Regions from separate parts of the Halomonas sp. TH-94 genome, predicted to be linked through region 3. Evidence: predicted binding sites of a transcription regulator. Region 3 holds the regulator's gene; each other region holds the start of a gene.
What was found. The regulator FliA, encoded in region 3, starts transcription of late flagellar genes. The targets are predictions, from matches to a motif close to CTAAAGTTNNNNNNNNNNCNGCCGATA.

Region 1 (3,272 bases), on a different contig from region 3:
TGAGCCTCTTCGGTGAGCTCGCCGTCCTCATCGGTGGGCAGCTCGATAGGAGAGGGCGCCACGCCAGGGGGGGTATTGCTCAACGCTCCGGGGATACCCAGCGCCAAGCCGTCGCCGCCATTGTAGGCCAGGCTCGACTGGCGGCTGCGAACCGCCGCCTCATTGGGCGGCTGGTTGGGGCCAAAACGCTCGGACGTTTCCTCGCGGCGGGAAAAGTCGATCTGGGCAGCCACCTGGGCGCTTACGCTTTCGCGGCCGAGAATCGGCGCCAGAATGTTTTCGATGCGCTGCTGGAAGGAGCGCTCCACCTCGGCAATGTAGTCGAGCTGGGTGGCATCAAGACCGCGGCCCTGTGAGCTGGGCTGTGACAGCAGACGACCGTTCTGGTCGACCACGGTGACGTTCTCCGCGGCCAGGTCCGGAACGCTGCTGGATACCATGTGGACGATGGCGTTGACCTGGCTGTCGCCCATGACGCGGCCCGACTCCAGGGTGACGATGATCGAGGCCTTGGCGGGTTCACGGTCACGTACGAATACCGAAGAGCGCGCCATGGCCAGATGTACGCGCGCTCGCGATACCGGCCCCAGCGACTCGATGGAGCGTGAAAGTTCCCCTTCGAGACCGCGCTGGAAATTGACCTGCTCGGTGAACTGGCTGACGCCGAAGGCCTGATTGTCCATCAGCTCGAAACCGACGTTGCCACCGCGGGGCAAGCCCTGTTCGGCCAGCTGAAGCCGCAGGCTATGCACGGTGTCGCCGGGCACCAGCAGGGCCGTGCCGCCCTCGCTGAAACGATAGGGAACGCCGCGGCTTTCCAGCTCGCTGATGATGCGCCCGCCGTCGGCTTCGGTGAGGTTGCTGTAAAGGACGCGATAATCCGGTTCGCGCGCCCACATCAGCAGGGCGACCATGATCGCGACCATGGCGGCACCGCCGATCAGAATCGCAAGCATCGGGTTGCCGCGCAGCTGCTGCTGGAGTCGCTCTACCAGTGCCGCGGAAGAGGCGTTGGTAGAAGCGTCCTGACGCTCCTGCGTCGTGGCGCCATTGCTCATGAGCGCCTCCGCAGGGGAACGCTAGTAGCTGTATGAAAGGTGTTGCTGGAAGATGGCATCGACTGCATCCGTTCACCGCGTTCTGGCTGCCCCGCAGGGGGCGCAACTGTGATGGAGGCTATTATGCGAGCCGCCGTCCAGTCCAAAGGCGGGAAAAGCCCCTTTTTTACCTTCCAATTGGTCGTTTGGTGAGATTAGGTAACCTGATAGTCTTGCTCTACATTCGGCCGGGGTCGGTTTCGGGCCAATGGGCAACAGGCTGGTAACAATTCACGAACATCGAAACGAGGGGAGCGGATAATGAGTTCACCTGCCATCCAGTCGGCACTGGCGCAGATGCAAACCCTGGCTGCACAGGCCGGCGGGTCGGTTGCCAAGGGTCAGCAGATCTCCACTCAGGTGGGCCAGGGTGGGTTCGCCGGCGAACTGCAGGCCTCGATCCAGCGTATTAATCGTCTGCAGCAAGCCTCCGCTGCCAAGTCCATGGCGTTCCAATCCGGCGATCCCAACGTCGAGCTCAACGATGTCATGGTCGACATGCAGAAGGCGAGCGTTGCCTTCCAGATGGGCCTGCAGGTTCGTAACCGCCTGGTGTCGGCCTACCGGGATGTCATGAACATGCAGGTGTAAGGAGTCTGGCCATGCTGGCCGGCTTTTCTCGTGGTTATGAGCCTTATGCCGTGAGGCTGATCAGGCTTCCCCTCAGCTCATCCAGTCGCTCGGCAATGGCCAGTACCTCCTCGCCGGGGATCTGGCGCAACACGTCGCCTGATTCACGATCCACGATGCGGGTAATGACTCGCGACGTATCGTTGAGTTCGAACTCCACGCCGTACTGACGCAACACTTCATTGATTCGCTGGATAGGCTCCACCAGGTCGGCCTGGCTCGGTGAAAGCCCGTGGCTTTCGGCCTGTGCCAGCATGGTACCTGCGCTGGGCAATGAAGCCAATACGGTCTCCTTGCGCTGGCGGGGCGTCAAATCGTGTAGTGCCGAAGTGCTCAAGGCGTTGGTAGCATCGGTCAGTGGCGAAGACATATGTCGTTTTCCTTTTTTATGTCCTTGCTGATGCTGGTGGCCAGCATCGTTCCCCGAGACCGTCTTTAGACGGTCTCTCCCATCAGGGATATCGGCCGATGGTGCGACACCTTTAGCCCTTGTTCGACATTTTTTCGGCGGCATGCTGTCGCAGCGTGGGCGGAATGAGGTATTTGTTGATGCAATATTAAGCCAACTGGCTAAAATGTAGTAACAGTTGGATACATTTTCATCCGAGGCAATACTGAGCTGTCAGACAAAAGCATGCGGCTACTCTCGCCTACGAGGCGTAGGAGCTGCAGTATCCAGCCGGCGAGACGATATGAGCCAAGAGCTTCCCATCGAGCGCATCATGCAAACCGGGCTTCTCACCTGCGAGCCCGAGACGCCGCTGTGGATGGCTGCCGAACGCATGGCGGCGCGTCAGTGCAGCTCCATCATCGTCGTGAAGGCGGGCATGCCGCTGGGTATCTGGTCCGAGCATGACGCGCTGGCCATCAATTTCGCTGATCCCGAGGCCGTCCGTCAGCCGATTTCACAGGTCATGAGCCAGCCGGTAGCGAGCCTTCATCTTTCGACGTCGATAAGTGAGGCAGCACTGCGTTTCAATGCCGAGCGGCGTCGCCACTTCCTGGTGGTCGATGACGCCGGAGCGCCAAAAGGCATCTTGTCGCAGACCGACGTCGCCTTGAATCAGGGCCTGGAACCCTATCTGCGTTTGCGCGAGGTGCGGGCAGCAATGCGTCAGCGTGCCCTTGTACTCGACGGCAGCCAACTGCTGGCTCAGGCAGCGCGATCCATGCGACTCTCCGAGTGCGACGCCGTGGTGGTCAAGTGTGCCGATGGCGAGCTGGGCATACTGACAGAGCGCGATCTGGTGAGATTCGTTGCCCGCCACCCGGGCAATATGGCCATTGAAGGCCTGGCCAGCCGGCCGCTACTGACAGTTCATCAGGACGATACTCTCATCGCCGCTCGCGACCTGCTGATGAATCATCGAGTGCGCCACCTGGCGGTGCTGGACGAGGCCGAGGAGGTAGTGGGACTGCTGGGCTTTCGTGACCTGTTAGCCGGGGCCGAGCATCTCTACATGCAGGATTTGCGCGATGCGCTCGAACAGCGCGACCGAGCACTCGCTCAGTCGCGGGAAAACCTGCAGTTGGCGGAGCGGGTCA
Region 2 (3,272 bases), on a different contig from region 3:
TATCGGCGAACTGAGTGCGCTCGCGATCCATGTCCACGGTATTGCCATCCAGGCTGGGCTGATCGGGAATGCGATAAAGCAGGTCTTGCCTCGGCGATGCCATGGCCTGACCTGCCAGATGGCCCTCGGAAGTACGCGCCAGTGCAAGACCACCGCCGGCAGGGCGCCCTTGATCGACAGCCTTCTTCAACTCGCTGGCGAAGTCGATGTCTCGCGCCTTGTAATTGGGCGTATCGGCGTTGGCGATATTGCTGGCCAGCACCTGGTGACGCTGCTGGCGCAGCCCCAGCGCCTGCTGGTGAAAATTAAAGGCGGCCTCGAGCTGGTCGATCATGCCGGCGCTCCCCATGCAAAAACCAGATTGAACGATACGGAACTTCTTGAGGGTGAAGATTACCGACGCTCCTGTCATTTCAATGGCAGAAACAGACCTCGTTTCCTCGCTCATTTCCGCTTTTTCAGTCTGACGGCGGGGGCTAGAATCCTGCCATGACCTCTATGCTGGACGGCCCCGCCCCATGCGCTCCACCCGCTTCGCCCTGCTGCTATCGCTGTCGTTGACCGGATTGCTGTCGCTGCCGACAGCTTCGGCCGACGATACCGAGCTGCTGCATGTCGTACACGGCTTCCTGCACGAACAGGCCAGGGCGCTTGGCGATGAGCTGATCATCGAGCTGCGCCCGCCATCCGCACGACTGCCGATCTGCGAATCTCCCGACCCCTTCCTTACCCGACCGGGGGAACTGCCGCTGGGACGTATTTCCGTTGGCGTACGCTGTGGCCAGGACGGTCGTCAGGTACGCTACCTTCAAGCCGAAGTCGGCGTGATGGGTGAATATCCGGTACTCGGCACCCCACTGTCGGCCGGTCAAACCGTGCGCCGCGAGCATATTGTGATGCAGGCCGGCAATCTTGCCGAACTGCCGAACCGCACCCTGCTCGAGATAGAGTCGATCATTGGACAGGTGGCCACACGTGCCCTCAACCCCGGACAACCGCTCCAGGCGCACCAGTTTCGCAGCCTGCCGCTAGTCGACAGGAACCAGCGCGTCACGATAGAAGCCAGAGGCAAGGGGTTTCGCATCACCCGCGAAGGCCAGGCTCTTGAACCGGGCGCTTTGGGCGATCGCATACGGGTACGCTTCGACAATCGCGAAGTCATGACCGCAGAGGTGGTCGGCGAGGGCACCCTTGTCGTAGACTTCTGACTCTGAACGCACGCAGACGAATGCTCCTGCATGGGTAGGAGAGCCGCTGGAAACTTGTGGCAAAAAAAATGCCTAAAGTTTTCCATCGCAATGCCGATAGCAGATGAAAGCATTCGGTCATGAGGCCCTAATCGTGAAGATCAATAACCAGAATCCCCTGACTCGCCCGAGCCCGACGGCTCCGCGCGAGGAAGCTCAGCCGGTCAAGGGCGCCACGCCTTCAGGACAGAAGGATGCCGGTCCTTCGGCAGCCACCCACCTGAGCCAGAAGGCTACCGATGCCTCCCGCGACATCGATACGGCCCGCGTCGAAGAAATTCGCGAGGCCATTCGTGAAGGTCGCCTGGAGATCCGCGCCGAGCGTATCGCCGATTCGCTGATTCAATCTCTGAGCGCAGAGAGCCGCGGAGAATGAGCCTGATCAAGCTTCTCAATGATCAGCAGCAGCGCCTGAGCGGAATCATCGAACTGCTCAAGCAGGAGCGCTCGCTGCTGGCCGGCGCCGAAATCGAAAGCAAGGCACTTGCCGAGATTGCCGAACGCAAGCAGGCGCTTCTGGCTAAGCTGGAAGCCAGCGAAACGCTGCGCCTAGGCGTTCAGCGACGCTTGGGCTACGACGATGACGCCGCTGGCGCCAAGCAGGCGGCAGCGGATGCCGGCTGCGAGCAAGCTTGGTCAGATACGCTCGAGATGACTCGTGAAGCCCAACGCCTCAACGCCCTCAACGGTGAACTGGTTGCCTTGCGTATGGAGCAGAACACGCGCCTGCTCGACTTCATTCATCAGGCTGCCGAAAAAACCGTGTATCGATCCAGTGGCCGTGTCGCGGCTCAGACCGGACGTATCAACGCTGCGGTATAAACGCTGCGGTATAGACGAAAGCCCTCTGACACTCACTCAGTCTGACAATCCAACCCTCTTCTCGCACCCACGTAACGCGCCAGCCACCGTGCGCGCTCATGCCTAGTTCGTACAGTTCGAAACGAGTGCTCGCAGAGCGGCTTGCTACTGAGCCATGCACAGCTGCCAGTCAACGTATTCGTTTGTCCCACTTCCATTACCAAGTGCTGTCGATGAGATCGCTGCCATCAGCCGTGATCACTACGGTATTGCGCCCCTCGGCCTTGGCCTGATAGCTCGCCTTGTCGGCCCGGGCAAGCACGGGCTCGGTCGAATCGTCCCCCTCCTGCAAGGCGGTAACCCCTATGCTCAGGGTAATGTTGTAGGTCTTGTCCTGGTTGCTCACGGTGACTTCGGAGACGGCGCGGCGCAGAGATTCGGCAATCTCGCCGGCCTGTTTGAGGGTACAGCTGGGCAGAAGCACGGCAAACTCGTCGCCCCCCTGACGTGCAACGTGGTCGCTGCGCCGCACTTCCCACGCCACCACCTGGGCAATGCGCCTCAACATCTCGTCTCCAAGCGCATGCCCGCCTTCGTCGTTAATAGGCTTGAAGTGGTCCAGATCGAACAGTATCAGCACCGAAGGGGTCCCGGTCTTGGCATATTCGGCCAGCGCCTCTTCGAGTCGTCTCTCGAAGCCGCGTCGGTTGAGCAGCCCCGTCAGAGGGTCATGCTCCGCCTCCCAGCGCTGCAAAGCTTCCTGCTGTCGACGCTCGGTAATGTCCTTGACCATGCCGACGAAACCCAACGGCTGATCGCTGCCGAGTACCTGGCTGGCATGCACCTCGACCCACAGGGTGGCTCCATTGGGGTGTCGAAAGCGCAGCTGGCGGACGAAATCGCTACCCGTGGCCAAGGTATAGCGCCACATGTCATGGGTTCCCTGCTTGTCGTCAGGATGAATACGTTCCCACCAGTCCCTGGCGTCATGACTTTCGCCAAGCCCGAGTAGCTCGAGAAGCGCCGGGTTCAGGTAATTGAGATGGCCCTTGAGATCCGCAACGAACATACCGATGGGGGTCGAACCGAGCACGGCATCGAGAAACGCCTGGCGATCCCGCAGATGATCCAGCGCCGCCAGCCGCTCATGCTCGAGGCGGTTGAAGCTGCTGGCTACCTGACTCAGCTCCTGCATGCTGGTGGAAAGCTCGAGATAGCGCCGCT
Region 3 (3,272 bases):
GACCTAGGGAACCAGAGCCTTTCACCATCGCCCTTCACCCGGTTCACGATGCCAGCCATCACCATGTGGCCGATCGCCTCGTCTACGGCCGGCACGTCGAAGCCGATGACGAAGTCGAAGATCTGATGTCTGCCACGGCCCGGGCACTGGCGAGTGCTGTGTACGAGCTGGGCGATGCCGGTCTGCTGGGCGATAGAACGCTGTTCATCGACCTACCCCTGGAGTGGCTGGACCGCCCGGAGCTGCTTCCCACGCCGGCACCACGCCTGGCCCTCGGGATCGCCGAGGTCGGCTCCATCGATGCCGAGTTGCTCGAGCGTCTGGACGACATTCGTGAGCGCGGCTACCGGGTCATCATGCCTTCCCGCCTGATCAAGCAGGATGTCGGCACCATGCTTGGCCGCTGCGATATCATTCTGCTCACGTCACCCAGCGACCTCGATGAACAGACGCTGGAAAAGCTCCCGGCACGTAACATAAAACTGCTGGTCGAAAATCTCGACAGTCGCCAGGCGCTGGAGCGCTATCAGGCGATGGGCTGTGACTACTACCATGGCCAATACTTGGCGCATCCCAGCTTCATTGCCTCTCAGCCGCGCGGGCGCCACGGTAACCGGGCCGCACAAATCCGTCTCATCCGCGCCCTTTACGAGGACAACAGCGACCTGAACCGGATGCACGAACTGGTGGTGCAAGTGCCGCATCTCCACGTGGCCATTCTGCGCCGTGCAAATTCTTCCTATTTCAATCGCGGTGGCAAGGCAGTGGATCTGCATCGAGCGGTACAGGTACTCGGGCTGATCGAATTGCGGCGCCTGATCCTGACGCTGACCCTGGCCAGCTTGCAGCCCTCATCTCGCATCGTACTGCGCATGGCGCTTGTTCGTGCCTTCATGTGCCGGAATCTTGCTGCCCCCTTCCCCACCCTGGATCCCGAGGATGCCTTCACCACGGGTCTGTTCTCGCTGATGGACGCCCTGCTCGAGGAGGATCGCAGCACCCTGCTCGAGCACCTGCCGCTTGGCTTGCCCATCATCGAAGCCTTGAAGTACCGTGTCGGGCCGCTAGGCGCCGTGCTTACCCTTTGCGAAAATCATGAGCGGCAGGTAGAAGCTGCCATCGACGATGTGCCAGCCGACCGACTCCACGCCTGCTACATGGAAGCCTTGGCGAGTACCAAAGCGCTGATGGACAACCTTTAGTCGTCGCTCTCGGCCAGGCGTACGCGCAACCGGCTCACGGCCTGGCTATGCAACTGGCATACCCGCGATTCGGTGACCCCGAGCACGACGCCGATCTCCTTGAGGTTGAGCTCTTCCTGGTAGTACAGCGCCATCAGCAGCTTTTCCCGCTCGGGTAACGCCTCGATGCCCTCGACCAACTGCTGACGCTTCTCCGCATCGATCAGCATGCGGTAAGGCGTATCGATGGTGGCATCCTCGATGCCGGGCTCTACGCCTTCCGACACCAGCACCTCGAAAGGCAGCAGGTGACCGCTGTTGGTATCGTTCAACAGTTGTCGGTACTCTGCGAGTCCCATCTCGAGCTCAGCGGCAATCTCATTCTCCTCCGCCGGCCTGCCCAGCTGCTGCTCCAGACGACGCACGGCTTCATCGACCGCCCGTGCATTGCGCCTCACGCTGCGTGGCAACCAATCGCGGCTGCGCAGCTCATCCAGCATGGCGCCTCGAATACGCTGGCTGGCGAAGGTAGCGAAGCTGGCGCCTTGACTGGCGTCGAAACGACCCATCGCTTCCAGCAACCCTACCGTACCGGCCTGAATCAAATCATCGAGCTCGATACTTGCGGGTAGACGAACCTGCATCGACAGCGCCTGGCGCCTCACCAGCGGCAGGTACTCTTCCAGCAGGTCCGACTGTTCTATCTTGCCTCGTGCTGTGTACATGCTCTTGCTCTCGCGGCTGACGGTTCCCTCGAGCATCGCTTCACCATGCTCGACGAGTCAGATTCACTACAGGTTGTGATGATTCACTATCACCTGCAGCCCCTGCAGGGTCGCAGCGCGCTGGCCACGCTCCTGCAGGGAGAACTGAAAGTAAAGTGGGGTATCGGCCGGCATACCGGCCAGCGCCTCGGTCTGTCCTCGTGAGCCAGGCAGTGGCACACATCCCCCCATGTGGCAAAGCCAGGCATTCACCTCTCTCCCTGCCAGTGGCTGATACTGCCAGTTCACCCGGCCCATTACCTGGCCTTGGGCCAGCTCCGGCGTTGGAGGTAGAAGAGCGGCGGACATTGCCGGACGTTCGCTCATCACCACCTGGACGGCAGGGGCCGTCGCTACCCAGCTACCCGCAGCCTGGGCCAAGCCCGCCCAGGCTCCACATATGGCCAGGATAACGATACCTTGCAAGACCCGTGGCTTCATCGCGCCAATACCAACAGTTCGATGCCAAAGTATGCTTCCGCCACATATTGAAGATTACTCAGCAGGCCTTCACGCCCCACCCCCGGCGGATGCACGGCGATCAGACGCTGCGGCCCGCCCTGCTCGGCGATCTGCTGGAGCATGCGATAGCCGCGGCGAAAGGCCTCCAGGTCATCGTCTACCCAAAGCGCCCAATGGGATTGCTGTGCTGCCAACAGGGGCAGATGTGAGCTATTGATCGGTAACGCCACGATACGCCAGGCACGCGGATTGCCGACCCAGCGCCTACCCTCCCGTGCCCAGCTCTCAAATAGCTCGGTTACCCGGGCTGTATGCCGCTCCGCCGTGCCCGCCAGCCCCAGCACCATCAGCGTCAGCTCCTGGTCGCTGCGAGGCTTGGGCGGCTTGATCGCCCCACTCGTGGGGACCGGCTGGGCAGCCGAGCGCTTCGATGGATCCCCGGGAGCTATCTCCGCGGCGAGTTCGACCAGCATTTCAGCCACGTGTAACGGGCAGTCGTCCTGCGATGTACCGTTCGCCCATTGGCGCAGGCCCGCGGCCTGGTCCCATCCCATCAACTTGACTCCCTTTCACCAAGGCCAAGGTGGCGAATGGCATCGCGCACCAGAAATAGCTGTATCAATGCTTCGAGCAATGCCACGTCGCGGCGACGACGCTTGCCGCCACTGAGTCCGAGCAGCTCGGCTCTGAGATCCATGGCCTTCTCGTCTTCGGCAAGATCGAGATGAGCAGCCACCGTGGCCAGACCACTGGCCATCAGCAGGCGCACGTCAGCGCGCATCTCACCGATCTCACTGGAATCGAGACGCTGCCAGGCGCGCCGAGTCAGCTGAGGCAGTACGTCACCCTGCAAAAGCGAAAGCAG

Region 1: the regulator FliA is predicted to act here: its motif matches at 2,187-2,213, upstream of AC2VNO_RS05535 (flagellar protein FlaG).
Region 2: the regulator FliA is predicted to act here: its motif matches at 1,281-1,307, upstream of flgM (flagellar biosynthesis anti-sigma factor FlgM).

What each region holds. Positions count from the first base shown of each region.
Region 1 covers NZ_JBYCKL010000033.1:285-3,556, forward strand. The annotation lists partial or broken gene fliF (flagellar basal-body MS-ring/collar protein FliF) at 1-1,058, opposite strand, end outside; gene fliE (flagellar hook-basal body complex protein FliE) at 1,359-1,688, shown strand; gene AC2VNO_RS05535 (flagellar protein FlaG) at 1,732-2,097, opposite strand; gene AC2VNO_RS05540 (EAL domain-containing protein) at 2,420-3,272, shown strand, end outside.
Region 2 covers NZ_JBYCKL010000028.1:11,924-15,195, forward strand. The annotation lists gene flgB (flagellar basal body rod protein FlgB) at 1-334, opposite strand, end outside; gene flgA (flagellar basal body P-ring formation chaperone FlgA) at 519-1,208, shown strand; gene flgM (flagellar biosynthesis anti-sigma factor FlgM) at 1,342-1,623, shown strand; gene AC2VNO_RS04860 (flagella synthesis protein FlgN) at 1,620-2,069, shown strand; gene AC2VNO_RS04865 (sensor domain-containing diguanylate cyclase) at 2,266-3,272, opposite strand, start outside.
Region 3 covers NZ_JBYCKL010000085.1:10,754-14,025, reverse strand. The annotation lists gene AC2VNO_RS15960 (EAL and HDOD domain-containing protein) at 1-1,202, shown strand, start outside; gene AC2VNO_RS15955 (RNA polymerase sigma factor FliA) at 1,199-1,906, opposite strand; gene AC2VNO_RS15950 (flagellar protein FlhE) at 1,973-2,371, opposite strand; gene AC2VNO_RS15945 (hypothetical protein) at 2,383-2,961, opposite strand; gene flhF (flagellar biosynthesis GTPase FlhF) at 2,961-3,272, opposite strand, start outside.